2 linked regions of the Nitratifractor salsuginis DSM 16511 genome follow. The protein of the gene in region 2 binds, or shares a complex with, the protein of the main gene of each other region. Links are inferred from orthologs where the notes say so. Each region holds a gene or a part of one and is shown on either strand. Other genes may lie near its edges.

The links. The genes of interacting proteins can lie anywhere in the genome.
Region 1: the proteins of carA (region 2) and carB are in contact, whole or in part, in a solved structure (PDB 1KEE), measured with the Escherichia coli proteins. The link is inferred for Nitratifractor salsuginis DSM 16511 from one-to-one orthologs.

Annotation. Positions count from the first base shown.
Region 1 is NC_014935.1:1,215,458-1,223,868, forward strand. Bases 2,353-6,163 are described here. They hold carB (carbamoyl-phosphate synthase large subunit), read left to right. Parts: upstream 2,353-2,693; coding sequence 2,694-5,963; downstream 5,964-6,163. Other genes in these bases: mreC (rod shape-determining protein MreC), read left to right, coding at 2,353-2,518; NITSA_RS06200 (hypothetical protein), read left to right, coding at 5,960-6,163. Also shown: ATP-dependent Clp protease ATP-binding subunit ClpX, read left to right, coding at 1-296; NITSA_RS06185 (rod shape-determining protein), read left to right, coding at 306-1,349; more of mreC, read left to right, coding at 1,370-2,352; more of NITSA_RS06200, read left to right, coding at 6,164-6,415; NITSA_RS06205 (YebC/PmpR family DNA-binding transcriptional regulator), read left to right, coding at 6,476-7,216; NITSA_RS06210 (tRNA pseudouridine(13) synthase TruD), read left to right, coding at 7,254-8,363; NITSA_RS06215 (alpha/beta hydrolase), read left to right, coding at 8,360-8,411. UniProt on the Escherichia coli protein: Large subunit of the glutamine-dependent carbamoyl phosphate synthetase (CPSase).
Region 2 is NC_014935.1:1,903,622-1,910,999, reverse strand. Bases 1-2,778 are described here. They hold carA (glutamine-hydrolyzing carbamoyl-phosphate synthase small subunit), read left to right. Parts: upstream 1-719; coding sequence 720-1,838; downstream 1,839-2,778. Other genes in these bases: NITSA_RS10975 (ComEA family DNA-binding protein), read left to right, coding at 2,347-2,778; NITSA_RS09765 (hypothetical protein), read left to right, coding at 1,940-2,269; NITSA_RS09775 (DUF507 family protein), read left to right, coding at 69-620. Outside these bases: more of NITSA_RS10975, read left to right, coding at 2,779-2,892; NITSA_RS09755 (D-alanine--D-alanine ligase), read left to right, coding at 3,040-4,089; ccoN (cytochrome-c oxidase, cbb3-type subunit I), read left to right, coding at 4,252-5,718; ccoO (cytochrome-c oxidase, cbb3-type subunit II), read left to right, coding at 5,730-6,398; NITSA_RS09740 (cytochrome c oxidase, cbb3-type, CcoQ subunit), read left to right, coding at 6,409-6,621; NITSA_RS09735 (c-type cytochrome), read left to right, coding at 6,622-7,378. UniProt on the Escherichia coli protein: Small subunit of the glutamine-dependent carbamoyl phosphate synthetase (CPSase).

The sequences.
Region 1 (8,411 bases), 690 kb from region 2 along the record:
AGGATATGGTCCGCATTCTCACCGAGCCGAAAAACGCTCTGGTCAAGCAGTATCAGAAGCTTTTCGAGCTCGACGGGGTCCAGTTGACCTTCCAGCCCGAAGCCCTGGAGAAGATCGCTCAAAAAGCCATCGAGCGCAAAACAGGGGCCAGGGGTCTACGCTCCATTCTCGAGGAGATCCTGCTGGATATCATGTACGAACTACCTGAGCTGGAAGGGTACGAAGTGGTCATCACCCCTGATGTCGTGGAGAAGAAAGCACAGCCTCTCTATCTCAAACAGAAAAAAAGCGCATAAAGGATCAGCATGTTCGGATTTGTCAAAAACATTTTCGGGGCCTTCTCCAAAGACTTGGCCATCGACCTCGGGACAGCCAACACCCTGGTCCTGGTCAAAGGCCAGGGGATCAGCATCAACGAACCCTCCGTCGTCGCCATCCAGGTGGACAAGCACGGCCAGGAGCACATCCTCGCCGTCGGCCAGGAAGCCAAAAACATGGTCGGTAAAACCCCGGGGAACATCAAAGCGATCCGCCCGATGAAAGACGGCGTCATCGCCGATTTCCACGTCACCGAGATGATGATCGAATACTTCATCCGCAAAGTTCATGGGCGAAAAAGCTTCTCCTCTCCCCGGGTCGTCATCTGCGTTCCCTACGGTTTGACCCAGGTTGAACGCAAAGCGGTCAAAGAGTCCGCCCTCAATGCCGGCGCCCGCTATGTCTACCTGATCGAAGAGCCTATGGCCGCCGCCATCGGGGCCGGCCTGCCGGTCAAAGATCCCCAGGGGAACCTCGTCGTCGACATCGGGGGCGGAACCACCGAGATCGGCGTCATCTCCCTGGGCGGCCTGGTCATCAGCAAATCGATCCGAGTCGCCGGGGACAAACTCGACGCTTCCATCGTCGATTATGTCAAAAAGAAATTCAACCTCCTGATCGGGGATCGGGTCGCCGAAGAGCTCAAGATCAAGATCGGGACCGCCATCAAACTCGATGAGGAGCTCATCACCACTGTGCGGGGTCGTGACCAGGTGGAGGGGACCCTAACGTCCGTAGAGATCACCAGTGAGCATATCCGTGAAGCGATGGCTGAACAGCTCAAGCAGATCGCCGAAGCCCTCAAGAGCGTCCTGGAGCAAACTCCTCCCGACCTGGCCGGAGATATCGTGGAAAACGGAGTGGTCCTCACCGGCGGCGGGGCCCTGATCCGCGGCCTGGACAAATACCTCTCCGATATCGTCAAGCTTCCGGTTTACATCGCCGAAGACCCGCTTCTGGCGGTCGCCAAAGGTACCGGCAAAGCCCTGGATGAGCTGGATCTTCTCCAGCAGGCCGCTTTCGACGATTGATCGTCGTTTTCCGATACTGAATGAAGTCCCGTCTCCTTCTCCTCCTGCTCCTGGCGACGATCCTCTTTGTGCTCCTGGGTCAAAACAGGCAGGGAATCCGAAGCAGCCTTATCGGTTTCATCAATCCCATCAAAACGGGATACAAAAACATCCTTCGCAATCTCAGTGACAAGAGCCACAGCTACCTGATGCAAAAAGAGCAGATCGAGAAGCTCACCCGGGAAAATCGGGTCCTGAGAAAATACCTCCTCGACCAAACCCATTACCTGCGGCAGATCGCCAGTATTTATAACAAGCTTCCCTCTTTGCAGAAGCTTCCCTACAGAAACATCACCCTTGTCGATACCGTCTCCTATGTCAAGCTCAACAAATTCGACGAAATCCTCCTCAGCCTTCCCAAAAAGACCCCCCTCGAAGAGGGCAAGGTCTATGGCTTGATCCAGGATGAAGTGGTCGCCGGAACCGCCCAACTCAAAAAGGGGATCCTCTACGGCTATCTAATCACCAATCCCAAAAGCCGTTTCAGCGTCTATACCGGGCCCAAACGCTACCCGGGAATCGCTATGGGAACCGGCGACAAGCTCATCGCCGTCAAATACATCCCAAAATGGGCTAAAATCCGACCGGGTGACCGGGTCGAGACCAGCGGGCTCGACGGGATCTTCTTCGCCTATGTCCCCGTGGGAGAAGTGGTCCGCGTCGCCATCGAGGGGAGTTACAAAACCGCCTACGTCCGCCCTTATGCCGATACGATGCACCCGAGGCTCTTCTTCCTGATCACCGATGCCAAGCCCTATCTGGCCTCTTCCTACGATCAGAACCGTTCCTTCCCCGGGCAAGAGTATCCCTATGCCCACCAGGCACCCCGCCAGGCCGATCACAATATCAGCAGTATTCCCGAAGCGGTCCAGACCAAAGAGTTGGAGATCAATCCCGCGGAGTTTGAGATCCCCCAGGAACCCGAACCCAAACCCGTGAGGATCAACAAACCCAAAAAACACCCCAAAAGCTCTACCCTGCCGAAAGCCAAGACCCTGCCGACCCAACAACAGACGCTCCCGAAAGAGAATATGGGACCGCTCCAACAGCAACCCATCCCGGAGAAAAAAGCACCCCGAAAACGCCATCATCCCTCCCCCTTCGACATCCTAAACGAAACCCGCCCCTGAGTGGGATGGAAGATAGAAGATTGAAGATTATGGATTTGGGATTCGGAAGTCAATGGCACCAATCTTCTCAGCGCTCAACGCTCAGCTCTCAACTCTCAGCTCTCTGAAAATAACTAATACGCTTCTATGGGACTTTCGAGTATAATATCCAACTAAAACCGAAGGGGTGCTCTCTATGCCCAAGCGCGAAGATATCCAAACCATTTTACTGATCGGCTCCGGCCCCATCGTCATCGGCCAAGCCTGTGAATTCGACTACTCCGGTACCCAGGCCGCCAAGACCCTCAAGGAGCTCGGCTACCGGGTCGTCCTGATCAACTCCAACCCGGCGACCATTATGACCGATCCCGAGTTTGCCCACCGCACCTATATCGAACCCATCGAACCCGAGATCATCGCCCGCATCATCGAAAAAGAGAAGGTCGATGCCATCCTCCCCACGATGGGAGGCCAAACCGCCCTCAACGTCGCGATGGAGATGTATGAGCGGGGGATGCTCGACGGGGTCGAATTCCTTGGCGCCAATCCCGAGGCGATCAAAAAAGGCGAAGACCGCCAAGCCTTCAAAGAGGCGATGCAAAAGATCGGGATGGACCTTCCCATCTCCAAATACGCCTACAATATGGATGAAGCGATCGCCGCCGCCAAAGAGATCGGCTTTCCCCTGATCATCCGCGCCTCCTATACCCTCGCCGGCGGGGGTTCCGGCGTCGCCTACAATATGGACGAGTTCAAAGAGATCGCCAAAGGTGGGCTTGAAGCCAGCCCCATCAATGAAATCCTTATCGAAGAGTCGCTCCTGGGATGGAAAGAGTATGAGATGGAGGTCATCCGCGACCGCGCCGACAACTGCATCATCGTCTGCTCCATCGAAAACCTGGATCCTATGGGCGTCCATACCGGCGACTCCATCACCGTCGCACCGGCCCTGACCCTGACCGACAAAGAGTATCAGCGTATGCGGGACGCCAGTTTCGCCATTTTGCGGGAGATCGGCGTCGATACCGGCGGCTCGAATGTCCAATTCTCCGTCAATCCCGAGACGGGACGTATGATTGTCATTGAGATGAACCCCAGGGTCTCCCGCTCCTCGGCCCTGGCTTCCAAGGCCACCGGCTACCCCATCGCCAAGGTCGCCACTCTCCTGGCCGTGGGCTACACCCTCGATGAGATCAGTAACGACATCACCGGTACCCCCGCCAGTTTCGAGCCGGTCATCGACTACATCGTCACCAAGATCCCCCGCTTCACTTTCGAAAAATTCCCCATGGCCGACAGTACCCTCACCACCGCAATGAAATCGGTGGGCGAAGTGATGAGCATCGGGCGGACTTTCAAAGAGTCTTTCCAAAAGGCCCTGGTCTCCCTGGAGACGGGGCTCATCGGTTTCGACCCCGTCGATTGCGACGAAGAGACCCTGGTGCGGGAGATCCGCCGCCCCAATGCCGAGCGCTTCCGCTACGTTTTCGAAGCCCTGCGCCGGGGCAAGAGTGTCGAAGAGATCCACGAGCTCTGCCGCATCGACCCCTGGTTCCTCTATCAGTTTGAAGAGTTAGCCGCCGCTGAAGCCGCCGTCACCCTGGAGACCCTCCACGACGCCGAACAGCTCCACCGCCTCAAATGCGACGGCTTCAGCGATGCGATGATCGCGGCGGTCCTCAACCGAAAAGAGGGGCTCAGCCTCACCGAAAACGATATCTACACCGCCCGCAAAAAGCTGGGCGTTGAGCAGCAATACAACGAGGTGGACACCTGTGCCGCCGAGTTCGAAGCCCTCACCCCCTACCTCTACTCCACCACCAACATCACCCCCCTCCCCGACGCGGGCCGCAAACCCGAAGCGGGCAAAAAGAAGGTCCTCGTCATCGGCGGAGGCCCCAACCGGATCGGCCAGGGAATCGAATTTGACTACTGCTGCGTCCACGCCGCCTTCGCCCTGCAGGATATGAAGATCGACTCCCTGATGTACAACTGCAACCCCGAGACGGTTTCCACCGATTACGATACCAGCGACGTGCTCTACTTCGAGCCCATCGACTTCGAGCATGTCCGTAAAGTGATCGAAACCGAGGAACCTGATGGGGTCATCGTCCACTTCGGAGGCCAAACACCCCTGAAACTGGCCAAAAACCTCACCGCCATCGGCGCCAAGATCATAGGAACCCCCGCCCGGGTCATCGACCTGGCCGAAGACCGGGAGAAGTTCAGCGCCTTCATCGAAAAACTGGGCCTCAAGCAGCCAGCCAACGGCACCGCCTTCGCCAAAGAGGAAGCCATCGCCATCGCCAACCGCATTGGCTATCCGGTCCTGGTGCGCCCCAGCTTCGTCCTGGGAGGACGGGCGATGCGCACGGTCTACAACGACGCCGAACTGCGGGAGTATATGGACGAGGCGGTCCAGGTCTCCAACGACTCTCCCGTCCTGATCGACAAATTCCTCGACAATGCCGTCGAACTCGACGTCGATGCCATCAGTGACGGCAAAGAGGTTTACATCGGCTCGGTGATGCAGCACATCGAAGAGGCGGGGATCCACTCGGGAGATAGCGCCTGCTCCCTCCCCCCGGTCTCCGTGGATGCCGAACTCCTCGAAGAGGTGAAGCGCCAAACGATGGAGATTGCCCTGGGGCTCGGAGTCGTGGGCCTGCTTAATATCCAGTACGCCATCCACCGGGGTGAAATCTACCTGATCGAAGTCAATCCCCGCGCCTCCCGGACCGTCCCCTTCGTCTCCAAAGCCACTGGAGTCCCCCTGGCCAAGGTCGCTACCCGGGTCATGGTGAGGGGCGACCTGCGCGAAGCCCTGGAGTTCTACGACACGTTTAAAGTGGTCAACTACGACACCGTGCCGATGGAGCCGAGACTCAAAAACCACATAGCCGTCAAAGAGGCGGTCTTCCCCTTCAACAAGCTCCCCGGCTCCGACCTGATCCTCGGGCCCGAGATGAAATCGACGGGCGAAGTGATGGGGATCAGCGGCACCTTCGGGATGAGCTTCGCCAAGAGCCAGTTCGCCTCGAAGAACCTGATCCCTCTGGAGGGCAAAGTCTTCCTCTCCCTGACGGAGACCGACAAGCCCTACGCCGGGGAGATCGGCCTGATGTTCACAGAGCTGGGCTTCGAGATCGTCGCCACTTCCGGGACCCACGCCGCCCTGGAAGCCGCCGGAGTCCCCAGCACCAAGGTGCTCAAGATCAGCGAAGGCCGCCCCAATGTCGACGATATGATCCGCAACGAAGAGATCGCTCTTGCCATCAACACCTCCGACAACAAAGCGGCCAAAGAGGACGCCAAGAAGATCCGCCAGTCGGTCCTGGCCAACCATGTCGCCTATTTCACCACCCTGGCGGCGGCCAAAGCGGCGGCCCTGGCGATTAGGGAGTTGAAAAAGAGTTCCGGCGCCATCGAACCCAAGGCCCTGCAGGACTACCTTTCCCAGGCATGAAACTCCCGCAGGCGCCTCTGGGAAAACTGGTTTTTCTCAGCGATACCGATACGACGGTGGGTTTCCTCAGCCAGGACACTTCCCGCCTCGACCGGATCAAGGGGCGCCCCGGGCATAAACGCTACATTCACGCTCTAGACTCTCTGCATACCCTCCGCCGTCTGGGCCGTGTTCCGGCAAAACACCGTCGCCTCGTCCGGCGCCGTAAACGGACGACCTTCATCCTCCCCAACGGGAACTCTTTTCGCCTGATCCGCGATCCCCGTCATCTCCTCTTGCTTGCGCGACTGGGGGGATGGGCGTACACCACCTCGGCCAACCGAGCCGGAGCCCCTTATGACGAAAACTTCGCCCGCCAAAACGCCGACGTGGTCGTCGAACCCCTCGGAACCCCCGCTCCCCCCTCGCCGATTCTGCGCCTAGGCAAGGAGCGGATCCGGCGGATCCGTTAATACTCCGCGGTAAACGGAACTAGGGTATAATTCCAAAAAATTTCTCCAAAGGTAAGCCAAATGGGACGAGCTTTTGAATACCGCAAAGCAGCCAAACTCAAGCGCTGGGGGCAAATGTCGCGCATCTTCCCCAAACTGGGGCGTATGATCACCATCGCCGCCAAAGAAGGGGGCTCTCCCGACCCGGAGATGAACGCCAAACTCCGCACCGCCATCGCCAACGCCAAAGCCCAGAATATGCCCAAAGAGAATATCGAAGCGGCGATCAAGCGGGCGTTTAACAAGGATGCGGCCGATATCAAGGAGATCGCCTACGAAGCCAAGGGGCCCCACGGCACCCTGATGTATATCGAGTGCGCCACCGACAACCCCACCCGTACCGTCGCCAATGTCAAAGCGATCCTGGTGCGCAACGGTGGGGAGCTGCTCACCAGCGGTTCTCTTGATTTTATGTTCAGCCGCAAAGCGGTCTTCGAATTCGACAAAAAGCCCGATCTGGACCTCGAAGAGTTGGAGCTGGATCTCATCGATTACGGTCTGGAAGAGATCGAAGAGGACAAAATTCCCCAGGAGAACGGCGAAGACAAAGAGATCATCCGTCTCTACGGAGATTACAAAGATTTCGGCAGCCTCTCCAAGGCCCTCGAAGAGCGGGGGATCGAAGTGACCAAAGCCCAGCTCCAGCGTATCCCCAGCACGCCTCTGGAGCTCAGCGACGAAGAGATGGACGATGTAACCAACCTGGTGGACAAACTCGAAGATGACGACGATGTCCAGGTGGTCTACACCAATCTGGCCTAAGCGCCCCCCTTTCCCTCCAAAACGCTATAATCCCCCTATGAATCATACCTATGCCGGGGATTTTGCCCCTTTTTCCTTTCGTTTTTTCCAAAGTGTTGAGCGTTTTTATGTCGAAGAGATCCCTCTTGCTCCCGCTACCGGACGGGGAGAGTACCTGCTGCTCAAACTCCGCAAACAGGATCTGAGCACTTCCCGCTTGCTCAACATTCTCAGCGCCGCCACCGGGGCCAGTGAGCGGGAGATCGGCTACGCCGGCCTCAAAGACAAGGCCGCCACCACCATCCAGTATTTCACCCTCCCCATCCGTTATGAAAAGGGGCTCAAAAATCTCAAGACGGAACGGGTGGAGCTTTTGCAGAAGCAACGCACCCGCCATCCCCTCAAGACCGGGGCCCTGCTCGGCAACCGTTTCAGGATCTTTCTGGATCGGATCGACGAAAAGGAGGCCGCACGTCTGCTCGATGAGGCTCGAAAAATGGAGGAATTCGGCCTCCCCAACTACTTCGGCTACCAGCGTTTTGGAGAAGACGGCCTGGCCTGGGAACAGGGACGCGCCATCGCCCACTCGGGCAAACGGCTCAAGGGAAGCCGGGAGCGCCTCCTCGTCGCCGCGTGGCAAAGCCGGCTTTTCAACCAGTGGCTCAGCCGCCGTGTCGCCGCTAGCCGACTTATCCGGGAACGCTCCATCCGTGATGCCTCCCACAAGCTCCAATGGCCCCTAGAGCTTGTCGAAGCGTTGAAAAAACAACCTCAATTCTTCAAACTCTTCGGCGGCGATCTCCTTCGGGACCGGAAGACCCAAAAGCTCTTTAGCTGCAAAGACCCGCTGGCCTCCTCCCGGCCCTTCAAAGAGAAGAGAGTGACTGTCACCGGGCTCCTCCCCGGAGCGAAAGTCTGGCGGGCCCGGCAGGATGCCCGGCACCTGGAGGCGCCCTACGACGACGAAGAGCTCACCGCCCTGCCCGGCGACCGCAGAGATGCCTGGATCTGGCCCGGGGATGTCGGCGGCGAATACGACAAAAAGCGCCGCGGGCTTTGGCTGGAATTCACCCTGCCTCCCGGTGCCTATGCCACCACCCTGCTCGAAGAGCTGGCCCAGCACCCTCTGGCACCCGAACCTTCACACTCCAGGAAGCGCAAAGGATGAGAGCGGCGGGCCTCCTGGCACTCTTCCTGCTTGCACTCTATCTCGGCG
Region 2 (7,378 bases):
GATCGATCGCCGATCTTCACCGTGATTGGATATAATTTTTAGAGCGTATGACCGCCAAAAGGATGAGTATGAGATTGAAACCGCAACAGACCGGATACGTAGCGAGCAAGGTAGCCATCGATCTGGCCAATGCCCCCTTCGTCAAGCTTCTCAAAGGCAAGGATGCCGTCCGGGAGAAGGTCAAAGAGCTGATCGACGCGAATCTGCAGATCGAAAAAGCACTCGATGAGCAGGTCCACAAGATCATCGACGAAAACTACGATGAGATCGAGTTTCAGCACGCCGATGAGCGACAGCTCTTCTTTATGATCAAAAAGAAGCTGGCACCCGAATACGGTGTGATTATGAACTACGACGACCGTTACAACGATCTCTCCCACAAGATCCTCGATGAGCTCTATGAGAATTATCTCATCGAATATGATGTCAATGAGAACCAGGTCAAAAACGTTATCTTCAAAGCCTTCAAAGAGTTCGCCAACGCCTATGAAGAGATCGACGACATCGTCTACAACAAGATCCGGAACATGGAGCGTGAAGTCATTCCCGGCTCCCAGGATTACGAACTCCTCTATGAGCGGCTCTACCAGGAGGAGCTGAGACGGCGGGGTATGTTGTGATGCCGGAGGCATCAGAGCAAATGAGGAGTTAGGAATGAGGAATGAGGAATTAAGGAAAGCGTTGCCTTGCAACGCCTTTGAATTGAGAATGAGGTAAAAATGCAGAAGGTTTCACTCTATTTTGAGAACGGGCTCTTTTTGGAGGCGCGCAGTTTCGGTGCCGAGGGGACGGCGGTAGGGGAGATCGTCTTCAACACTTCGATGACCGGTTACCAGGAGATCGTGACTGATCCCAGCTATGCCGGTCAATTCGTCACCTTTACCATGACCGAGATCGGCAATGTGGGGTGCAATGCCCAGGATATGGAGAGCCGTGGAGCCTTTTGCAAGGGGATCCTGGTACGTCAGTATCAGAAGCGCCCCTCCAACTTCCGCAGCGAAGAGCCCCTCGATGCCTTGCTCAAACGCTTCGGTGTGATGGGGATCTGCGATATCGATACCCGCTATCTGACCCGGATGATCCGCAATCAGGGGGCGATGGAGATGATCGCTTCGACGGAAATCCACGACAAAGAGGAGCTCAAAAAGCGCCTGGAGGCCGCTCCGAGGATCGAAGAGATTAACTACATCGAAGAGGTGAGCACCGACGAACCCTATGTGCATGAAGAGGGACGCTACGATGCCAAAACCTTCCGCTATGAAAAACCTCAGACCAGCAAAAAGATCGTCGCTTATGACTTCGGGATCAAACGCAACATCCTCAATGAATTGACTCACGCCGGCATCCGGGTAGAAGTGATCCCCAACGATACGCCTGCCGAGCAGGTCATCGAGCGTTTCCAGGCGGGAGAGATTGATGGAGTCTTCCTCTCCAACGGCCCCGGCGATCCGCTGATCCTCCACGATGAAAAAGAGCGCACCCAAAAGCTCCTGGATGCCAGGATCCCCATGTTCGGCATCTGCCTGGGGCATCAGATGCTCTCCATCGCCCATGGCTACGATACCTACAAGCTCAAATTCGGACACCACGGAGGAAACCATCCGGTCAAAAATGTCGAAAAAGGCACCGTGGAGATCACCGCTCAGAACCACAATTACAATGTCCCCGAAAGTTTGACAGAAGTAGCGGAAGTAACCCATGTTAACCTCTTCGACAATACCATCGAAGGGGTACGCTACAAAGAGGAGCCGGTCATGTCGGTTCAACACCACCCCGAAGCGAGCCCCGGCCCCCATGAAAGTGCCTATATTTTCAAAGAGTTCTATGAGATGCTCTGAAAAATAAATGAGGAATGAGGAGTGAGGAATTAGGAATTGACGTATGTGTTGCTTCGCAACACCTTTTTTCTTAAATATAGAGCATTTAGCACAAATAATAGATGAAAAAACTCCGACTTTATCTCCACGAATTGCTCGACGATCCTGTCGTCACCTATCCTGCCTGGTATCTGCTTAGCCCCAAACTTTACCGCGACGAGAACCTGCGGGAGACTCTGCGAAAGATCCATTTGATGGAGTTTGATGCCTGTGTGCATCCCGCTGAGCCTTCGGAGATTTTTTCGGCTCTGCGTCAGAGGAACTATCCCATCTATCTCGAAAAATATGCCGTCGGATATTTCGGCGGAAGGGTGATGTATCTCGAGAGCGGAGGCTGGAAGAGTATGCCCCTGAGCGAAGAAGCTTTTGAAATGAGCAATTGGCTTTTGTAGAGTCAGAACCTAACTATTTTTATATAAAATTATCTATTTTACATTATAATTACCGCATCTCACACCAAAGGAACAGTATGAAAAAAGTTCTCTTGCTCTTGTCACTCTGCTTTGCGTTCGCTTTCGCCCTCAATCCTCAAACCGCTTCCAAAGAGGAGCTCATGAGTATCAAGGGGATCGGCCCGGTCAAAGCCGCGGCGATCCTGAAATGTCGACGTACCCATACCATACGCAATAGAGAGGATTTGATGAAAGTCCAGGGGATCGGACCCGAGATCGCCGAGAATGTCTACAAAAATGTCAAAGCAAAGGCGCCTGGCACTGCATCAGCCTCTCGTTCGAAAACAAAGTCTTCAAAAACAGGCTCTCCCCGATCCTCCGGCACGACCAAAAAGAAAAGTGCTGCTTCCGACAGATTGAAAAGCAAGGTCGAAGAGGAAAAGGTCCAGCTCAAAAAGGACAAAGCGGCATTGAAAAAGGCTCAAAAAGCCAAGGACAGCAAAAAAGCGGCCGTCCTCAAAAAGAAGATCGCCAAGGAGGAGTCTCAGCTCAAAAAGAATGAGAAGGGATTGAAGACGTCTCAAAGCAAAAAGTCCAGGAAAAGTCCCAAAAATAAAAAATAGAGCCTTGTCTCTATGATTTCTATCCGCTTTTTCCGGATAGAGATGCCCTCTTTTTACTTCTAATCCGGTTTCCTGACACTTTTCCGAAAGCAATAATGTTAAAATGGTGCCATCAAATCCCCAGTGGAATGAAAGAGGTATCGTGATATGAAAATCGCCATTCTCTTCGGCGGCTCCAGTTATGAACATGAGATCAGCATCGTCAGCGCAATTACCCTCAAAAAGAGTTTGAAGCGAAATGAACCGCTCTTTATTTTTGTCGACAGCGCCCGGGAGTTCTATCTCATCGAACCCGAAAAGATGAAATCCAAGACGTTTAGCTCCGGTGAGTACAAAAAAGCCAAAAAGCTCTCCCTGGAAAGGGGAGGCTTTTCGATGGCAGGAGGATTGTTGGGAGGCCGCAAGCCCCTTGAATTCGATTGCCTGCTCAATCTCATTCACGGTCGGGACGGTGAAGACGGCAAGATCGCCGGAATGATGGAGTTTTTCAGGATCCCTTTTATCGGTCCGAGGTTGGAAGCGTCGGTGATGAGTTACAGCAAGCTCAATACCAAGCTCCTGGCCCAGGCACTGGGAATTTCGGTTTTGGAGTATGAGCTGCTTCGAAAAGAAGGGCCCCGGAAGCTCTCCCGACTTGAATATCCGGTCATCGTCAAGCCGGTACACCTTGGCAGCTCCATCGGGGTCAGTATCGTTCGCGAAGCTTCCCAGCTCGATTATGCTCTCGATGTGGCTTTTGAATTCGATGATTTGGTGATTGTGGAGCCCTTTGTGGAGGGAATCCGGGAGTACAACCTCGCCGGCTGCAAAACCTCCGCCTGGGAACTCTCACTGATCGAAGAACCCCAGAAAGAGGAGTTCCTCGATTTCGACAAGAAGTACATGGACTTCTCCCGGGATACGCGGGTGCAGGAGGCGGTGATCGACGCCCCGCTCAGGGAGCGTCTGGAAACGGCTTTCAAAAATATCTACGATCCTCTTTTCCTCGGGAGCCTGATCCGCTGCGACTTTTTCGTTGTGGAGGAGAAGGTGTATCTCAATGAGATCAATCCGATCCCGGGGTCGATGGCTCATTACCTCTTCGATGATTTTGAAGGGATCATAGAGCGTTTGGCGAAGAATTTGCCGAAAGAGAAGAGTATTCCCGTCGATTATCGCTACATCCACTCGATCCAGAGTGCCAAAGGGAAGGCGTGACAGGGCCCTTCCCTCCTAAAACTTATACATAAATTAAAAATATAATCTAATTATCCCCTCCGAATAAAATCCTTCCTGTTTAAGTTTTTTTATAGCTATGAGCGCCTATAATATGCCGTTACCGTTACATCGTCGTAACAAAATCTTATTTAGGAGGCTTGTATGCAGTCTAGTGCAGCGCTGGAATATGATTATTCCGTTGCCAAACTCTACATGTGGACCGCGGTCATTTTCGGTATTGTCGGAATGACCATCGGTGTTCTGATCGCGTCTCAATTGGCGTTCCCGGAACTCAACTATCTTTTCGGTGAGTACGGGACATTCTCCCGCCTGAGACCCCTTCACACCAACGTGGTCATCTACGGATTTACCGTCAGCGGGATCTTCGCGTCGTTCTACTACGCCGCGCCCCGTGTTTTGAAGGTATCCTTGGGTGAATCGAAGCTTCTCAAAGGCCTGGGTTACCTGCAGTTCGGTCTCTATCTGATCGCGGCGACCTTCCTGGTCATCAGCCTGGCGATGGGAATCACCGCTAGCAAAGAGTACGCTCAGATGGAATGGCCTCTGGATGTCCTGATCGTCGTGATCTGGGTTCTCTGGGGAATTATTATGTTCGGCCTGATCGGTATGCGCCGTGAAAAAGCCCTCTACATTTCCATGTGGTATTACATCGCTACTTTCCTCGGGGTAGCGATGCTCTATCTCTTCAACAACATGGAAGTTCCCACCGTCTTCTTCTCCGGCGGACTCGGTCACTGGTATCACTCCGTCTCCATGTATGCCGGAACCAACGATGCATTGGTGCAGTGGTGGTGGGGTCACAACGCGGTGGCCTTCGTCTTCACCGTGCCCATCATCGCAATCATCTACTACTTCCTGCCCAAAGAGTCCGGACAGGCTGTCTACTCCTATAAGCTCTCTCTGCTGAGCTTCTGGGGACTGATGTTCGTCTATCTCTGGGCCGGTGGTCACCACCTGCTCTGGTCCACCGTTCCCGATTGGATGCAGACCATGGGTTCTGTCTTCTCTGTCGTACTGATCCTCCCCTCCTGGGGTTCTGCGATCAACATGCTGCTGACAATGAAGGGTGAGTGGAATCAGCTGACCGAGAACCCCCTGATCAAATTCATGGTTCTCGCCTCCACCTTCTATATGCTTTCGACTCTGGAAGGTCCCATTCAGGCGGTCAAGTCGGTCAACGCGATCGCTCACTTCACCGACTGGATCCCCGGTCACGTTCACGACGGTGTTCTGGGATGGGTTGCCTTTATGATCTTTGCGTCGATGATGCATGCGGCTCCCCGCGTCTTCAAGCGTGAAATCTACAGCAAGTCTCTGCTTGAGGCTCAGTTCTGGATCCAAACGACTGGTGTTGTTCTCTACTTCACCTCGATGTGGATCGCCGGAATTACCCAGGGTATGATGTGGCGTGCAGTCGATGAGTACGGTAACCTGATGTACAGCTTCATCGATACCGTATCCGTTCTGCACCCCTACTATACGATTCGTGCAATCGGTGGTCTGCTCTATTTGATCGGTGTGTTCATGTTCGCTTACAACTTCTTCATGACAGCGACCGCAGGACGCAAACTCGAGCAGGAGCCTCAGTTCCGCTCCCCTATGGCCTAAGGAGGTAAAGAATGTTTCATTGGTTGGAAAAAAATCCCTTCCTCTTCTCGGTAGGGGTCTTCATCGTTATCGCGTTCGCGGGACTGGTAGAGATCCTGCCTGACTTCGCCAAAGCGTCTCGCCCTATCGTCGGGCTCAAACCCTATACCGTTCTGCAATTGGCCGGTAAAGAGGTGTATAAGAAAGACAACTGCATCGCCTGCCATTCGCAGCTGATCCGTCCTTTCAAAGCTGAGACTGACCGCTACGGTAAGTATTCCCTCTCCGGAGAGTATGCCTATGACCGTCCCTTCCTCTGGGGATCCAAGCGGACCGGTCCCGACCTGCACCGTGTCGGTAACTACCGGACACCCGAGTGGCATGCCAACCACATGTGGGATCCCAAATCGGTCGTTCCCGCGTCGATCATGCCCGCGTATAAGCATCAGTTCAAGAACATTGCTGATCTCGAGACCGCTTATGCGGAAGCCGTAACGGTCAAGAAGGTCTTCAATACTCCCTATGGCGATGATATTCAGCCCGGCAAAGCTGCCTTCGAAAAGTATTACAAAGAGAAGGCCCTCCCCGAAGCGCTCAAGATCGCCAAAGAGATGAAGAACAAAGAGGTTCTCGCACAGGTCCAGCAAGGTAAGATCCCCGAGATCGTCGCCTTGATTGCCTACCTCGAACGTCTGAAGTAAGGAGTCTGCGGTGACATTGACCGAGTTGCAGGGTTACGCCTATTTCTTTCTCACGGTTTTCCTGGTCGTGATTCTATATGGTTATATCCTGCATCTCTACCGCAGTGAAAAGAAGGGTGAAGCGGATTATGAAAAGTACGGGAAAATGGCGCTCGACGACGAGCTCCACGACAAGCCCGTCGAAGCGAATCCCAAAGTTATGAACGAAAAGAAGGAGCGTTAAATGAATTCATTCATTGTCAAAGGGCTGGTGCTCGCCGGGGTATTGATCGTGGCGACGCTGGTGGTGATCAAGCAGATGCATATCGATCTGAGCGATCCGGTCAACCTGATCACATTCCTGGGTGCTGTGGCCATTGCCGTTCTGACCTTCGGGGTCGGAGCGAAATATATGGCTCAGATGAAGACCGATACCGCCAGTGGAGAGCTGGCTGAAGAGAACTGGGACGGTATCGGTGAGTATAAAAACGAACTGCCTTCCGGTTGGGCTTGGTCTTACGTAGGTGTTATGATCTGGGCGATCTGGTATTTCCTCTGGGGATATCCCCTCAATGCCTACAGCCAGATCGGAGAGTACAACAAAGAGGTCAAGAACTATCAAAAGAAGTTCGAAGCAAAATGGAAAAACCCCTCTCCCGAGGTCCTCAGAGATATGGGTGAGTCGATCTTCCTGGTCCAGTGTGCTCCCTGTCACGGTGAAACCGGTGATGGTTTGGACGGTAAAGCGCAGGATTTCACCAGCCGGATGACCAAAGAGCAGATCCTGGCTGTCATCAAAAGCGGCCAGCATCAGTTGATGTATCCTCTGGGTGCCATGCCTGCGGGTATGGCTTCCGGGAAGCAGGCTGAAGAGGTTGCCGCTTGGATTGCCGGTGGAATGAAGGGTAAAGCGCCCGCTACCTGGGCGACCTGTGCCGGTTGCCATGGTCAGGACGGTAAAGGTAACGGCGGCAGCGCACCCGACCTTGCCGAATATGACG